One region of the Lentibacillus kimchii genome, then DNA from elsewhere that is predicted to be linked to it. Evidence: riboswitches for the same ligand, from Rfam matches in the RefSeq annotation. Region 1 holds a riboswitch; each other region holds the start of a gene.

Region 1 (3,160 bases):
ATATTCTCCAGTGGGTAGGCTGCACGCGTATTTTCGGTCAGTGACGTGTCATCATAGTCCGGTTCACGCGATGATGGGTCGAGTACAACATTCTCCAGTACGGAGCCAAAACGAATGGCATTGTAAATTTGCGGTTCTTTTTGCGCTGACAGGTTAATACATTTGGCATAGCAGCCGCCTTCAATATTGAAAATGCCGTTCGGACTCCAGCCATGTTCATCATCACCAATTAAGCGCCGGTAAGGATCTGCCGAGAGCGTGGTTTTCCCCGTTCCGGACAGGCCGAAAAATAGGGCAACATCGCCTTCCTGCCCAACGTTTGCCGAACAGTGCATGGATAAGACATTGTTCTGCGGCAAGAGATAGTTCATGACAGAAAAGATCGATTTTTTAATTTCACCAGCATATTCTGTTCCGCCGATCAACACAATCCGCTTCTCAAAGGAAATCAAAATGAAAGTCTCGGAATTGGTTCCGTCGGTATCCGGATCAGCTTTGAATGTTGGGGCGGATATAACAGTGAAATCAGATTCATGTGTTTCTAATTCACCCTTTGTCGGAGGTATGAACAGCTGCCGGGCAAATAGACTGTGCCAGGCATACTCTGTTATAACGTCAATTGGCAGCCGGTAGTTAGGATCAGCCCCAGCAAACCCTCTGAATTGAAAAAGAGCATCTCGATTATGCAGATGAGCTGTTACTTTTTGCAGCAAATTGTCAAAGACGGTTTCATCAATCGGTTGGTTGATTTCACCCCAATCAACGTGTTCATCAGACATATTATCACGGACGATAAATTTATCTTCAGGAGAACGGCCGGTATACGCACCAGTTGTTGCACATACAGCCCCGGTCGCGCTCAGAACACCTTCACCCCGGTTCAGGATTTTTTCTGCTAACTGCGGCACAGCCAGGTTCTTCTGTATATTGTCGTGAGCAAGCAAATCTTGCATCAGTAAGGTGTCTTCTTTTGTTTTCATTTTCAAAACCTGCCTTTTTTTAAGTTCGGCCAAATGATTCTGTTATATTAATTCGCTTATTAGTATAACACATTAAACACATTAGTCCATACTATTTTATGGTTAATCGTATGAATTTTTTATAAATGTGTGATACCAGTCGACAGTGGACAAGTTGACAGCCGAGGGTTATTTCGTTATGATAAAGTTTCGAGCGGATATTCTCTTATTCGGAGCTGGTGGAGGGACAGTCCCAATGAAGCCCGGCAACCATCACGTCTGTGACGAGGTGCTAATCTGGTGCAAGGCTGAAACCTTGAACAATAAGAGTGAAAGGCCTAATCCTTTCCTCATTGTGCGGGAAAGGATTTTTGTTGTGAAGACGTCACTTGATTGCAATTTATGCTGAAAAGAGTTCCGCAGCAAACACTTAAGGAGGACACGGCCACATGGCTGTTAAAAGGCGTTTATTTACATCGGAGTCCGTTACGGAAGGCCATCCGGACAAAATATCTGATCAGATTTCCGATGCCATATTAGATGAAATTCTAACAAAAGATCCAAATGCCCGTGTTGCTTGTGAGACGACTGTGACAACAGGCTTGATTCTGGTATCAGGTGAGATCACGACAACGACATATGTCGATATCCAGGCAATCGTTCGGCAAACGATTAAAGATATTGGTTATACCAGGGCTAAATATGGCTTTGATGCGGAAACATGTGCTGTGCTTACAGCAATTGATGAACAGTCCCCCGATATTGCCGGCGGGGTGGATGCGGCGCTTGAGGAGCGTCAAGGCGAGATGAACGATGACGAAATTGAATCCATCGGAGCAGGCGATCAGGGTCTGATGTTTGGTTTTGCCTGTAATGAGACAGACGAACTGATGCCTTTGCCGATATCGCTGGCTCATAAACTCGCAAAACGTCTCGCCGATGTGCGTAAACATAATGTTCTGAATTACTTGCGCCCTGACGGTAAAACGCAGGTGACGGTGGAATATGATGAACAGGGGACGCCAGTGCGAATTGACACGATCGTCATTTCTGCCCAGCATCATCAGGATATTTCGATAGATCAAATTAAACAGGATTTGATTGAGTCAGTTATTCGTCCGGTTGTGCCGGCAAAATGGCTTGATGACGAAACAAATTATATTATAAATCCAACCGGCCGGTTTGTGATCGGCGGTCCCCGCAGTGATGCAGGGATGACAGGCCGGAAAATTATTGTTGATACGTATGGCGGATATGCCCGGCATGGCGGCGGTGCTTTCAGCGGGAAAGACTGCACAAAGGTTGACCGGTCTGCCGCTTACGCAGCGAGGTACGTTGCTAAAAATATAGTTGCGGCAGGTTTGGCTGAAACATGCGAGGTGCAACTGGCTTATGCGATCGGTGTCAGTGAGCCGGTATCGATAGCAGTTAATACATTTGGCACAGGTATCATGGCTGAGGAGTCGCTTGCAGATGCTATACGCCACGTATTTGATCTTCGTCCAGCAGGAATTGTTCGTATGCTTGATCTGCGTCAGCCGATTTTTAAAGATACAGCTGCCTATGGCCACTTCGGGCGAACGGATAGACTATTTCCGTGGGAAAAAACGGATAAAGTGGAAAAACTTCAGGCACTAACGGTAAAATAGCCCTCTAATAAACATCATTATGAGCTTTCTTCCTGCAGAGAGAAAACGTATTATAAGGGCAGAGGTGCACCCCAAAAGTTAGACTTTAATTTTTGGGGAGCAGTACATATACTTGACGTGTTTCTCGTCAAAGTTAATAACTTAATACTTTCGCAAAAATACGCGCTTCTTTGAAAACAGGTGTTCCCGGATGTAGCTGTGAATCTCTGAGAGAATCCGCTCGATGACCTGGGTTTGGTTTGCTAAGATCCGAACGGAAAAACCAGGCGCCATTAGTTCTGAAAAGCCCAGCTTGCAGTCAGCCGCGTCAGACCTGAATTGTTCTGTCAACGCTTCTATATGTTCGCGCTGCAAATCCTCATTTACCACCAGCATGGAGCCCAAATGCGAGAATCCCTCCATCATACCGATGTCCTGAATATGATCTGTTGCGGGATTTAATTTTAAATGATCAAAGACAGCAAGCTGATCATTCAGGTATACTGTATTTTTGACCTGGATATTTTCATAGCTGAACAGTGACCCGTCTGGCGACCAGCCAGGCGTAATGAT
Region 2 (3,160 bases), 1.2 Mb from region 1:
TTAAAGAACAGATTCGGACTCGGGAGGGTGAATTTAACTTCAGCACGCCCGTCGACAATGGCTATCAGATCTTTTAAATCTTGTACAAAAGGATGATCCGGATTAAACGAAATCTCACCGGTGTTCCGGATACCGTGTTTTTCCACCTTTTCACCATTAAAATCAGCGCCTTGCTCCGGAATATAGGCCTCAAACCCGTTCAAGTTTTCCATGAAATCAAAATTGAAAAATCGGCGGCGAAATTCCCCGTCCGTAACAGCTGGCAAACCTGTCTCCAGCTGTTTATCAACCGCCCGTTCAATCTCCTCATTCTCAACGCTGCGCAGCTTCTCAGCGGAAATGGTGCCTTGCTCAAAATTATCTCTTGCCTCGTGCAGGCGGTCGGGCCGCAGCAGGCTTCCCACCTGATCAGCTGAAAATGGTGCTTTCGTTGTGACGTTCGTCATAGTTAAGCCTCCTCATAAAGATACTTCTCTAAGGCAAAATGGCAAATGACCGTACCGGAAAACCGGACGCTCCTTTGGTTTTGGGTACGATATTAAAGATGACGGCGCCTTTTGCCGGAACCTGATCAAGATTGGTCATCACTTCCACTTGAAACGTATCCTGATTCAGCACGTAGTATTCGGCGACAAGTGCGCCATTCTTCCGGAAATCTGCAGCCGAATCGGTATCAAATGTCTCGTGACCGATGGCTTTAATATGGCGCTGTTCGAATAAAAACTGCAGCGCCTCAACGGACCAGCCCGGCATATGGCTATTGCCCGCGTCATCTTTGTTCTCAAAGGCATCCTGCTCTGGCCAGCGCTTGCTCCAGTCAGTTCGGAGCGCGACAAACGAACCAGGCTCAATCTCACCGTGTTCTTGTTCAAATGCCCGGATATCGTCGATGCTCAATGTAAAGTCAGGGTTGCGCGCGGCCGCCGCTGACTGATCAATCACAATGAGCGGCAGCACCAGTTCCTGGAGCTCCAGCTCATGCACATAACGCTGATCCCCCGGTACAAAATGGATTGGCGCGTCGATATGTGTTCCGTACTGTCCCGGAACGGTGAACGCTTGCGCAAAAAAGCCATCATCATGATCGAACAGCGTCTCAAATTCAGCCGCGTTAAATGCGGAAAAATGCGGTGAATCCGGCCCAAATGCATGTGTCAGATCAATCCATTTTTTCTGCTTTAAAACATTGAACGCCTCAATTAGCGAATTAACCATCGTGATCATCACCCCTTAAATGAAAGCGGAAAGCAAAACAAATAGGATACTAAAAAAGTCTCTTCAATTAAGAAGAGACTTGAATACGATCATTTGCTCTTCTTATCTTAAGCGCCGCACGCCTTCTGGAATTAGCACAGTCACAGACCGATGCTGAGGCTTCCAAGGGCCAGTCCCTCCACCTCTCTGGATAAGAATATATTGCTTCCGTTTTGTTATTAACTACCACAATACATCTGTTATAATAAAAAGTCAACAAAGAATTTTGAAATTTTTTGGTGCCAGGTACATAAATAATGCGAATTGTTTATGTACCTGGCACCACGCACCGCAGGATGTGATAGAATGATAGATATACACAGCCATATATTACCGGGGATTGACGACGGCCACAGACGATCGCCGGCTATGTCCGCGATTTTAATGAGATGCTGGCCCAGGAAGGGATACCGCTCACGGTTTTGCCGGGGCAGGAGTCGCGGATACACGGTGAAATGGCGGACAGGCTCCTGACCGGTGACATTATGCCGCTGAATCAGACGACGAGCTATGTCTTTGTCGAATTACCGTCCGGTCATGTGCCGCGCTATAGCAAGCAATTGTTTTTCGATTTACAAGTGCAGGGCTACATCCCTGTGATCGTGCATCCCGAGCGTAATCGCGAACTTATGGAGCGTCCAGACGAACTGCAGGATTTGGTTAAACACGGCGCGCTCTCACAGGTGACAGCTGCCTGCCTGTCCGGACATTTTGGTAAAAAACGGCAAAAATACGCCAATCAGCTGATCAACGCCAATCTGTCGCATTTCATTGCCTCAGATGCGCATAACACGACATCGCGCGGATTTTGCCTGCAGGAAGCGTATGCGGTGCTGGACAAGGAGCACGGCGCGGACGTCGCGGCGGCCTTCTCGGAAATTGCGAGCTGCTGGTGGCCGGCCAAACGGTTAACCGCCTGCCGCCTGAGTCCATCAAGAAAAAGTCATTTCTCGGTTTGTTTAAATAAAATGAGCGGGAGCATGCCACAGCATGACCAACCTGGTACGATTACTCCAATGCAGGGGAGATCGTTTGCTCAACGTCATGCTTGCTGATGCTCTCGTACTATTAATCTTGCACGTTTAACAAAAAACCTGCCAGCGAATTGCTTGCGATTGTGAAAGCTGTTACCCTATTTGTGACTAGCAGCATTGGGCAAAACGCATTCGCCGATAAATAGTCTGCAGCCACTATATAGGGGAATGCCCAATGACGATGAAATGCATTCCGACGACGTTTATGAGAAAATTTATGCCGGACGCGTTAACGAACGCGCTCATGCAGCGGATCAACACAAAAATACTAGGAAGACTATACAAGAATTGTAGACTTAGAGGAGGTTATCGTTTGGCTACTGTTAAGAAAGCTATTATCCCTGCAGCCGGTCTGGGCACACGTTTTTTGCCGGCAACAAAAGCCATGCCGAAAGAAATGCTTCCGATCGTGGATAAACCGACGATCCAATACATCGTCGAGGAAGCGATTGAATCAGGCATCGAGGATATTATTATCGTCACCGGCAAACATAAACGCGCGATTGAAGACCATTTCGACCGCAACTTTGAACTTGAATACACACTAAAGCAAAAAGAAAAGTATGATTTGCTCGAAAAAGTTAATGACATATCAGACGTGGATATCCATTACATCAGGCAAAAAGAACCAAAAGGACTGGGACATGCCGTCTGGTCCGCACGGAAATTTATCGGCAACGACCCATTCGCTGTCCTGCTGGGTGATAATATCGTCGAATCCGAAACACCTGGCCTGAGGCAGCTGATCGAACAGTATGAGCAAACGGCAAGCTCTGTCATCGGCGTCCAGCAAGTCCCCGATGAGGAAACGAATCGCTATGGCATCGTGGATCCGGATATAAAGGAAGACCGGCGCTACAAAGTCAATTACT
Region 3 (3,160 bases), 460 kb from region 1:
CTGCCTGAAGTTGTGCTGCAAAATAATATTTTAGATACCAGTGAAGGTTTCCGGCAGACATTTATTGTCGGCGACGTATTCGCTGATTATGGGTATAAGCTCATCAATCTGGTCATGATGGGAACATTCGCGTTTATGATTTCCGCCGTATTCCGAAATAATACGCTGGCAATCGGAGCCGCTATTTTTCTTATGTTTACAGGAAATACGATTGTTACAGCTTTCAATGACTACGACTGGGCTAAATATATCCTGTTTGCCAACACCGATCTTGAGCAGTACACCGTTAGCGGATCGCCCGTTATTGAGGGTATGACGCTCGGTTTCTCGATTACCATGCTGATCGTTTACTTTGCTATTTTCATAGCTTTATCGTGGCTCGTCTTTAGCAAACGGGATGTTGCCAGCTGACAGATAGCGACTCAGCAGAACAAACGCGTGTCATAGCAAACAAAACAACCAGATTAAAATGAACAATCAACCGCTCCGGAAATAAAGGTAGCTTTTTCGCGGGCGGCTGGTGAGCCCCCTCGTGCTTGTTGCGCCCACAAGCTTTTCCGGGAAGCTTTGCGCTGTGCTTATCGCACGCCAGGGTCTCACCTATACCTCTTTTCCCGCAGGAGATTAGCCGTTTTCCCGTACAGAAAAGCGCGGAAAACCTGCTGCAATAGCAATCAAGCCAGCAATTCCTAATAAAATCGGATAAATGCAGTACGGCATAATGGCGACAGGCGATATCGACGCCACGCCGGCAATTGCCAATAATTGCGCACCATATGGTAAAATGCCCTGGAAAGCACTGCCGAAAATATCCAGAACACTGGCTGTGCGGCGCGGATCAATGCCAAAGCGCTCCGAAATTTGCTTGGCCAGGGAACCGACACTGATAATCGCAATGGTATTGTTAGCCGTTGACAGGTCAAACACCCCAACAATCCCGGCAATACCAACTTCAGCCCCTTTTCTTGAGTTAATGCGCTTGCTGATTGTCCGCAACAGAAAATCAATCCCGCCATTCACACGGATAAGTTCAACCAATCCGCCCAGTAAAATGGCTAACAGCGCCAGTTCCTGCATGCCTGCCATGCCATCGCCAAGCTTCGTCAAAAAAGCCATGACATTAAAGGAACTTTCATAAAAACCAACAGCTCCCGCTAACGCAATGCCGCCGATCAGGACATAAATGACATTAACACCTATAACAGCAAAAATAAGGACAGCAAGATACGGCAGCACTTTAATCAACTCAAATGGATGCTCACCGCTAATGGAGCCGCCGGCGTTCCATGTCAGAACACCAAACACAACCGCCGTTATAACAGCAGTAGGCAGCGCGATGAAAATATTCACCTTAAATTTATCGCTCATCTTCACAGCCTGCGTTTTGACAGCAGCAATCGTTGTATCCGAAATAATCGACAAATTATCCCCGAACATGGCACCGCTGATGATCGCACCCAAAATCAGTGGCATGCTCATGCCTGTCTCATCAGCCAAACCGACACCAATGGGGCCAAGTGCCACAACCGTGCCCACCGATGTTCCCATAGAAATGGAAATGAAGCAGCCAATCACAAACAAGCCCACAACCAAGAGACTTTCCGGCAGAATTGTCAGACCGAGATTCACCGTCGAATCAACAGCCCCAACGCCTTTAGCCACTTCAGAAAAAGCACCTGCCAGCAGGTAAATAATGACCATAAGCATAATATTCGGATGCCCTGCTCCTTTAGTCAGATAATCCAGCTTGTCGTTAAAAGGCATTTTCCGGTTCATCAATAAAGCTGCCAGAATAGCGATAAAGACCGCTACCAAAATAGGCAGTTTATAAAAGTCACCACTGATAATACCGGAACCGATAAACAGGACGAGAAAAATGACAAACGGGATTAACGCCGATGCACGCCCTTTATTCAAATCTGATGTATCCATGTCTACTCCTCCATTCATGATAGTTTCGCGCGTCTGCGTCCAGGACAGTTAAGCAAGGCAGACTGAACACTCGGCCTGCAAACAAATGGCTGTGCCGGCGTTTTAAGGGAATAAAAAAGCCCTCCGTTTTGGAAGGCGTTAGTCCGGACACCTTATCTGTCAAAACGCTCAAAACGCGAATTGCTGGATTTAGCACCTTGCATATTTGCAGGTTGCCGGGCTTCACAGGGCCAGTTCCCTCAGCCGCTCTGGATAAGTCATATGAAATTGGTTGATAATTCGAAAGTATAATAGAAGAAGCTGCATGTGTCAATAGCCGTACCTGTAAAAAGTGAATCGAATGGTGATACTTATGGCCGTAAGCCGCTTAAACTGCTTGATCATGCCCCTTCTGTTTATTATCAAATACAGGGTCCAGGACCGCCAGCAGTAATGAAAGAATCAGCTTGGTTCCACCCGAAAGTGTGATACTGTCTATAAACGCATCCACCGCCACAATAACTAACCAGTTCGACGCAAACGAAAAAAGCAATTGAACAAAAAATGCGAATCCCCTGCCTGTCATATTTTTAACAGACAGTTCAGCCATCGCCTCAAACGGCAGATCAACCACCGTTCCCAGGATAAAAAAGCTGGCCACAAACAACAGAAGGGACCAAATCGACTGGTACTGAACGCCCAGCAGCTCAAATGCACCCGCAAAACCAAAGAAGAACATCGCTAACACAAAACCGAGAACCAGGCTCATAAACAGCGTGGCGCCAATAACAGTAACGATTTTATCTTTTAATGTCATATCGCGAAACGAATGGTCCTGTTCATCAGACAAAAAGGGACCCTCCCAGCACGTTAATTAAAGAATAGTTCGATTGTAACATTTACCCATTAAAGGATCATATTGTGACGAATACCTACTTTCAAGCACCCTGCTTTATTTTTTCACGCCAACAATTTATGATGAACAGTGTACGGGATAAATTTGCGTTAGGAGACACACTAATATGCCTAAAAATATTCTAATGGTCGTAACCAATCATGAAAAGATTACAGAAGAGATCAAATCGGGTATATGGCTATCCGAATTTGCAGAAGCCTACAATGAATTTAAAGAGCAGGGCTACACGGTTATGGTTGCAAGTCCACAGGGCGGCAAATCGCCAGTGGATCAAAGCAGTATCGATGATCAGACACCACAGGCCATTCTCGATGCACAGCCCTATCTTGAGGA
Region 4 (3,160 bases), 1.3 Mb from region 1:
TGGGTTGAGCGCGCCATATCCCGGTAAAAAGCATCCAATAATTCCTGAGACACGCCCTGATTATACATAAAAGCGTTCACCTCGAAATTCAGGCGAAAACTGCGCACATCAATATTGGCTGTGCCGACTGATGCAATTTTGCCATCAACAATCAATGTTTTCGCGTGCAGAAAACCATTTTGATAAATATAAACCTGTGCCCCTGCATTCAACAGATCTCCGATATAAGAGAATGTAGCCCAGTATACAAATGGGTGATCAGGCTTATTTGGAATCATAAGTTTGACATTAACCCCCGACAGGGTTGCAATCCTGAGTGCATCCTGCAGACTGTCATCAGGAATAAAGTAGGGCGTCTGGATGCAGATATACTCTTTTGCCGACATGATCATTTTAATATAGCCGTTTTTAATTTGCTCCCAGTCTGAATCAGGCCCGCTTGAAACAATCTGCATCCCGATGTCACCACCAGCCTTAGGCGTGAAATAGCGCTCATCATACATGATATGATTGCGCGAAGCCTGGTTCCAGTCCAGAATGAACCGGGTCTGCATATTCTCAACTGCATTGCCGACGACCCGCAGATGCGTGTCCCGCCAAAAGCCGAACCTGCGATTATAACCGAGGTATTCATCACCGATGTTAAACCCGCCAATATAACCGATTGCACCATCAATGATAGCCAGTTTGCGGTGGTTGCGGTAATTAATTTTTAAATTGACTTTAGGGATTTTCGGCGGAAAAAAAGATTCAATCATGACCCCCTCTTGTTTCAGTCGCCGCAAGAAGTTCCGGTTAATTTTCCGTGACCCCATATCATCGTAAAGAACGCGCACTTCCAGCCCTTGCCGCGCCTTTCGGATAAGTATTTTGGCTGTCCGCTCACCAAGCCAGTCATTGCGGAGAATATAATACTGCAGATGAATATGATCCGTCGCCTGTTCCATGTCCTGCATAAGGGTCTGAAATTTTTTCGCGCCATCTGTAAAGATCTTAACATCATTATTTTGTGTCAAAATCGCATCATCATTGCGCAGATGCAAATAATACAGATCTTTATAATCAGCCAACGCATCATTTTTAAAATGGAACGTGCCGTTTTCCAGTGCTCGCAGCTGTTTTTGGACAGCAAATTTCACCCCTAGTCTGGCTTTGGTATCCCATGTAAAGATATGCTGGCCACTGATCCGTCTGCCGAAAATTAAATATAAAATAAATCCAAGTATCGGAATGAACAAAAGGACCATTAGCCAGGCCCATGTTGTGGACGCATCTTTTCGTTCCAGAAAGATAACCGTAAAAGCCAGGGCAATGTTCAAAACAAGGATCAAGCCTAGAAAGAATGATATAATGTTCACTTGTTAAAACCCCTCTTCAGCATATGGCCACTATCCATAATATAGCATAATTTTCCTTCATACGTTAGAGCCAAGCTGGATGTGCTGTTAATTTGCCCTTTTGTCATAAACCGTATAACCTCTTAGCCAGATACTAGGTGAAAGTCTCTGGAATAACTTTATAAAACTGCCTGATTAAGCACCATTTCACCTCCCAGCTGAGATACATATAGTTGACATCTCTCACTAAATGATATACCCAGCGATAAAATTTTAAAAACAACTTGACGAACGCCCACCAGGTCATCTATAATATTCAGTTAATTAATAAAAATTAAAATCTCTTATTGCGAGCGGTGGAGGGACCAGGCCCAATGAAACCCGGCAACCATCAAGTCCGGCGATATGACTTTGAAAGGTGCTAAATCCTGCAGACTAGAGCAGATTCTGACAGATAAGAGAAGGATTAGCGCTATGTCAGCCTCCTTCTTTTCTGAAGGAGGTTTTCTTTTCCTGGTTAACGGAATGATGATGCCAATTGGCTAAGAAAGCCCGCAATCATTTTCAAAGGAGGAATTCCAATGACACCATTCAACCTGTACAGTCAAGAGACTCAATTACTTCACGGAGGGCAGAAACCCGATCCAGAAACAGGGGCGCGAGCGGTCCCGATTCATCAGACAACATCCTATGTTTTTGACGACACGGAGCACGCACACAATCTCTTCGGCCTGACCGAAGAGGGTAATATCTACTCACGTATGATGAACCCCACCGTCGATGCTTTCGAGCAGCGAATGGCTCTTTTGGAGGATGGCTCAGCAGCTGTTGCCGTTGCTTCCGGCATGGCTGCCATTACACTGTCGATTTTAAACCTGGCCAGCAGTGGTGATGAGATTATCGCCGACAGCAGTCTGTACGGCGGGACACACAACTTGTTCGCCAATACCCTGCCCAGATACGGCATCCATGTCACATTTGTCGATGGAACCGATCCAGCCGCTTTCGAAAAAGCCATCACCGCCAATACAAAAGCCTTTTTCGGCGAAATTATTACCAATCCAGGCCTGAACATATTGGATGTGGAGACCATTGCCGCGATAGCACACCGAAACGGGATCCCGCTTATCATTGATAATACATTCGCTACACCTTACGGGACGCGGCCTATCAGCTGGGGTGCTGATGTTGTCGTCCATTCAGCCACTAAATGGATTGGCGGTCACGGCACGGCAATTGCAGGTGTCGTTATCGATGGCGGACGTTTTCAATGGGATAATGGCAACTTCCCCGAATTCACAGAACCAGATGACAGCTATAATGGTCTGCGTTATGCCGATCTAAGTCCGGCAGCGTTTGCCATGAAATTGCGTGTCCAGCTATTACGTGATATTGGTGCCTGTTTGAGCCCGCAAAATGCTTTTTTATTGCTGCAGGGCCTGGAAACACTGCACTTGAGGGTCGAACGTCATAACGCAAATGCTGCTGTTGTAGCAGATTTTCTGAACAGCCACCCAGCCGTTGAATGGGTAAATTACCCAGGACATCCGGGGCACCCCTCGCATCAATTGGCCAATAAATATTTAGACAGTGGTTACGGCTCTATCATTACATTTGGCGTTGAAGGGGGACGAAAAGTCGGCCAGGAGCTAATTGACAATGTGACGCTCTGGTCCCATGTTGCCAACGTAGGCGATGCGAAGTCGCTGATCATTCACCCGGCCTCAACCACTCACCAGCAGTTAAGTACAGATGAACTGACGCAAAGCGGTGTAACGGAAGAATTAGTTCGCTTGTCAGTTGGCCTTGAAGCAACACAGGAT

Evidence for each region. Region 1 has a riboswitch for S-adenosylmethionine ahead of metK (methionine adenosyltransferase). Riboswitches for the same ligand answer to the same signal wherever they lie in the genome.
Region 2: it holds a riboswitch for S-adenosylmethionine, as region 1 does, so the genes downstream of both, ACZ444_RS12545 (cyclase family protein) here and metK (methionine adenosyltransferase) in region 1, are expected to answer to the same signal.
Region 3: it holds a riboswitch for S-adenosylmethionine, as region 1 does, so the genes downstream of both, ACZ444_RS03820 (Na+/H+ antiporter NhaC family protein) here and metK (methionine adenosyltransferase) in region 1, are expected to answer to the same signal.
Region 4: it holds a riboswitch for S-adenosylmethionine, as region 1 does, so the genes downstream of both, ACZ444_RS13730 (PLP-dependent aspartate aminotransferase family protein) here and metK (methionine adenosyltransferase) in region 1, are expected to answer to the same signal.

The regions. Positions count from the first base shown of each region.
Region 1 covers NZ_AP043934.1:1,139,098-1,142,257, forward strand. The annotation lists gene pckA (phosphoenolpyruvate carboxykinase (ATP)) at 1-980, opposite strand, end outside; SAM riboswitch class I at 1,183-1,289, shown strand; gene metK (methionine adenosyltransferase) at 1,409-2,608, shown strand; gene ACZ444_RS06190 (urease accessory protein UreD) at 2,750-3,160, opposite strand, start outside.
Region 2 covers NZ_AP043934.1:2,387,355-2,390,514, reverse strand. The annotation lists gene ACZ444_RS12550 (5-methyltetrahydropteroyltriglutamate--homocysteine S-methyltransferase) at 1-446, opposite strand, end outside; gene ACZ444_RS12545 (cyclase family protein) at 475-1,215, opposite strand; SAM riboswitch class I at 1,315-1,412, opposite strand; partial or broken gene ACZ444_RS12540 (tyrosine-protein phosphatase) at 1,561-2,221, shown strand; gene galU (UTP--glucose-1-phosphate uridylyltransferase GalU) at 2,602-3,160, shown strand, end outside.
Region 3 covers NZ_AP043934.1:676,987-680,146, reverse strand. The annotation lists gene ACZ444_RS03825 (ABC transporter permease) at 1-411, shown strand, start outside; gene ACZ444_RS03820 (Na+/H+ antiporter NhaC family protein) at 625-1,932, opposite strand; SAM riboswitch class I at 2,082-2,191, opposite strand; gene ACZ444_RS03815 (YrvL family regulatory protein) at 2,300-2,761, opposite strand; gene ACZ444_RS03810 (type 1 glutamine amidotransferase domain-containing protein) at 2,934-3,160, shown strand, end outside.
Region 4 covers NZ_AP043934.1:2,632,118-2,635,277, forward strand. The annotation lists gene cls (cardiolipin synthase) at 1-1,358, opposite strand, end outside; SAM riboswitch class I at 1,679-1,798, shown strand; gene ACZ444_RS13730 (PLP-dependent aspartate aminotransferase family protein) at 1,919-3,160, shown strand, end outside.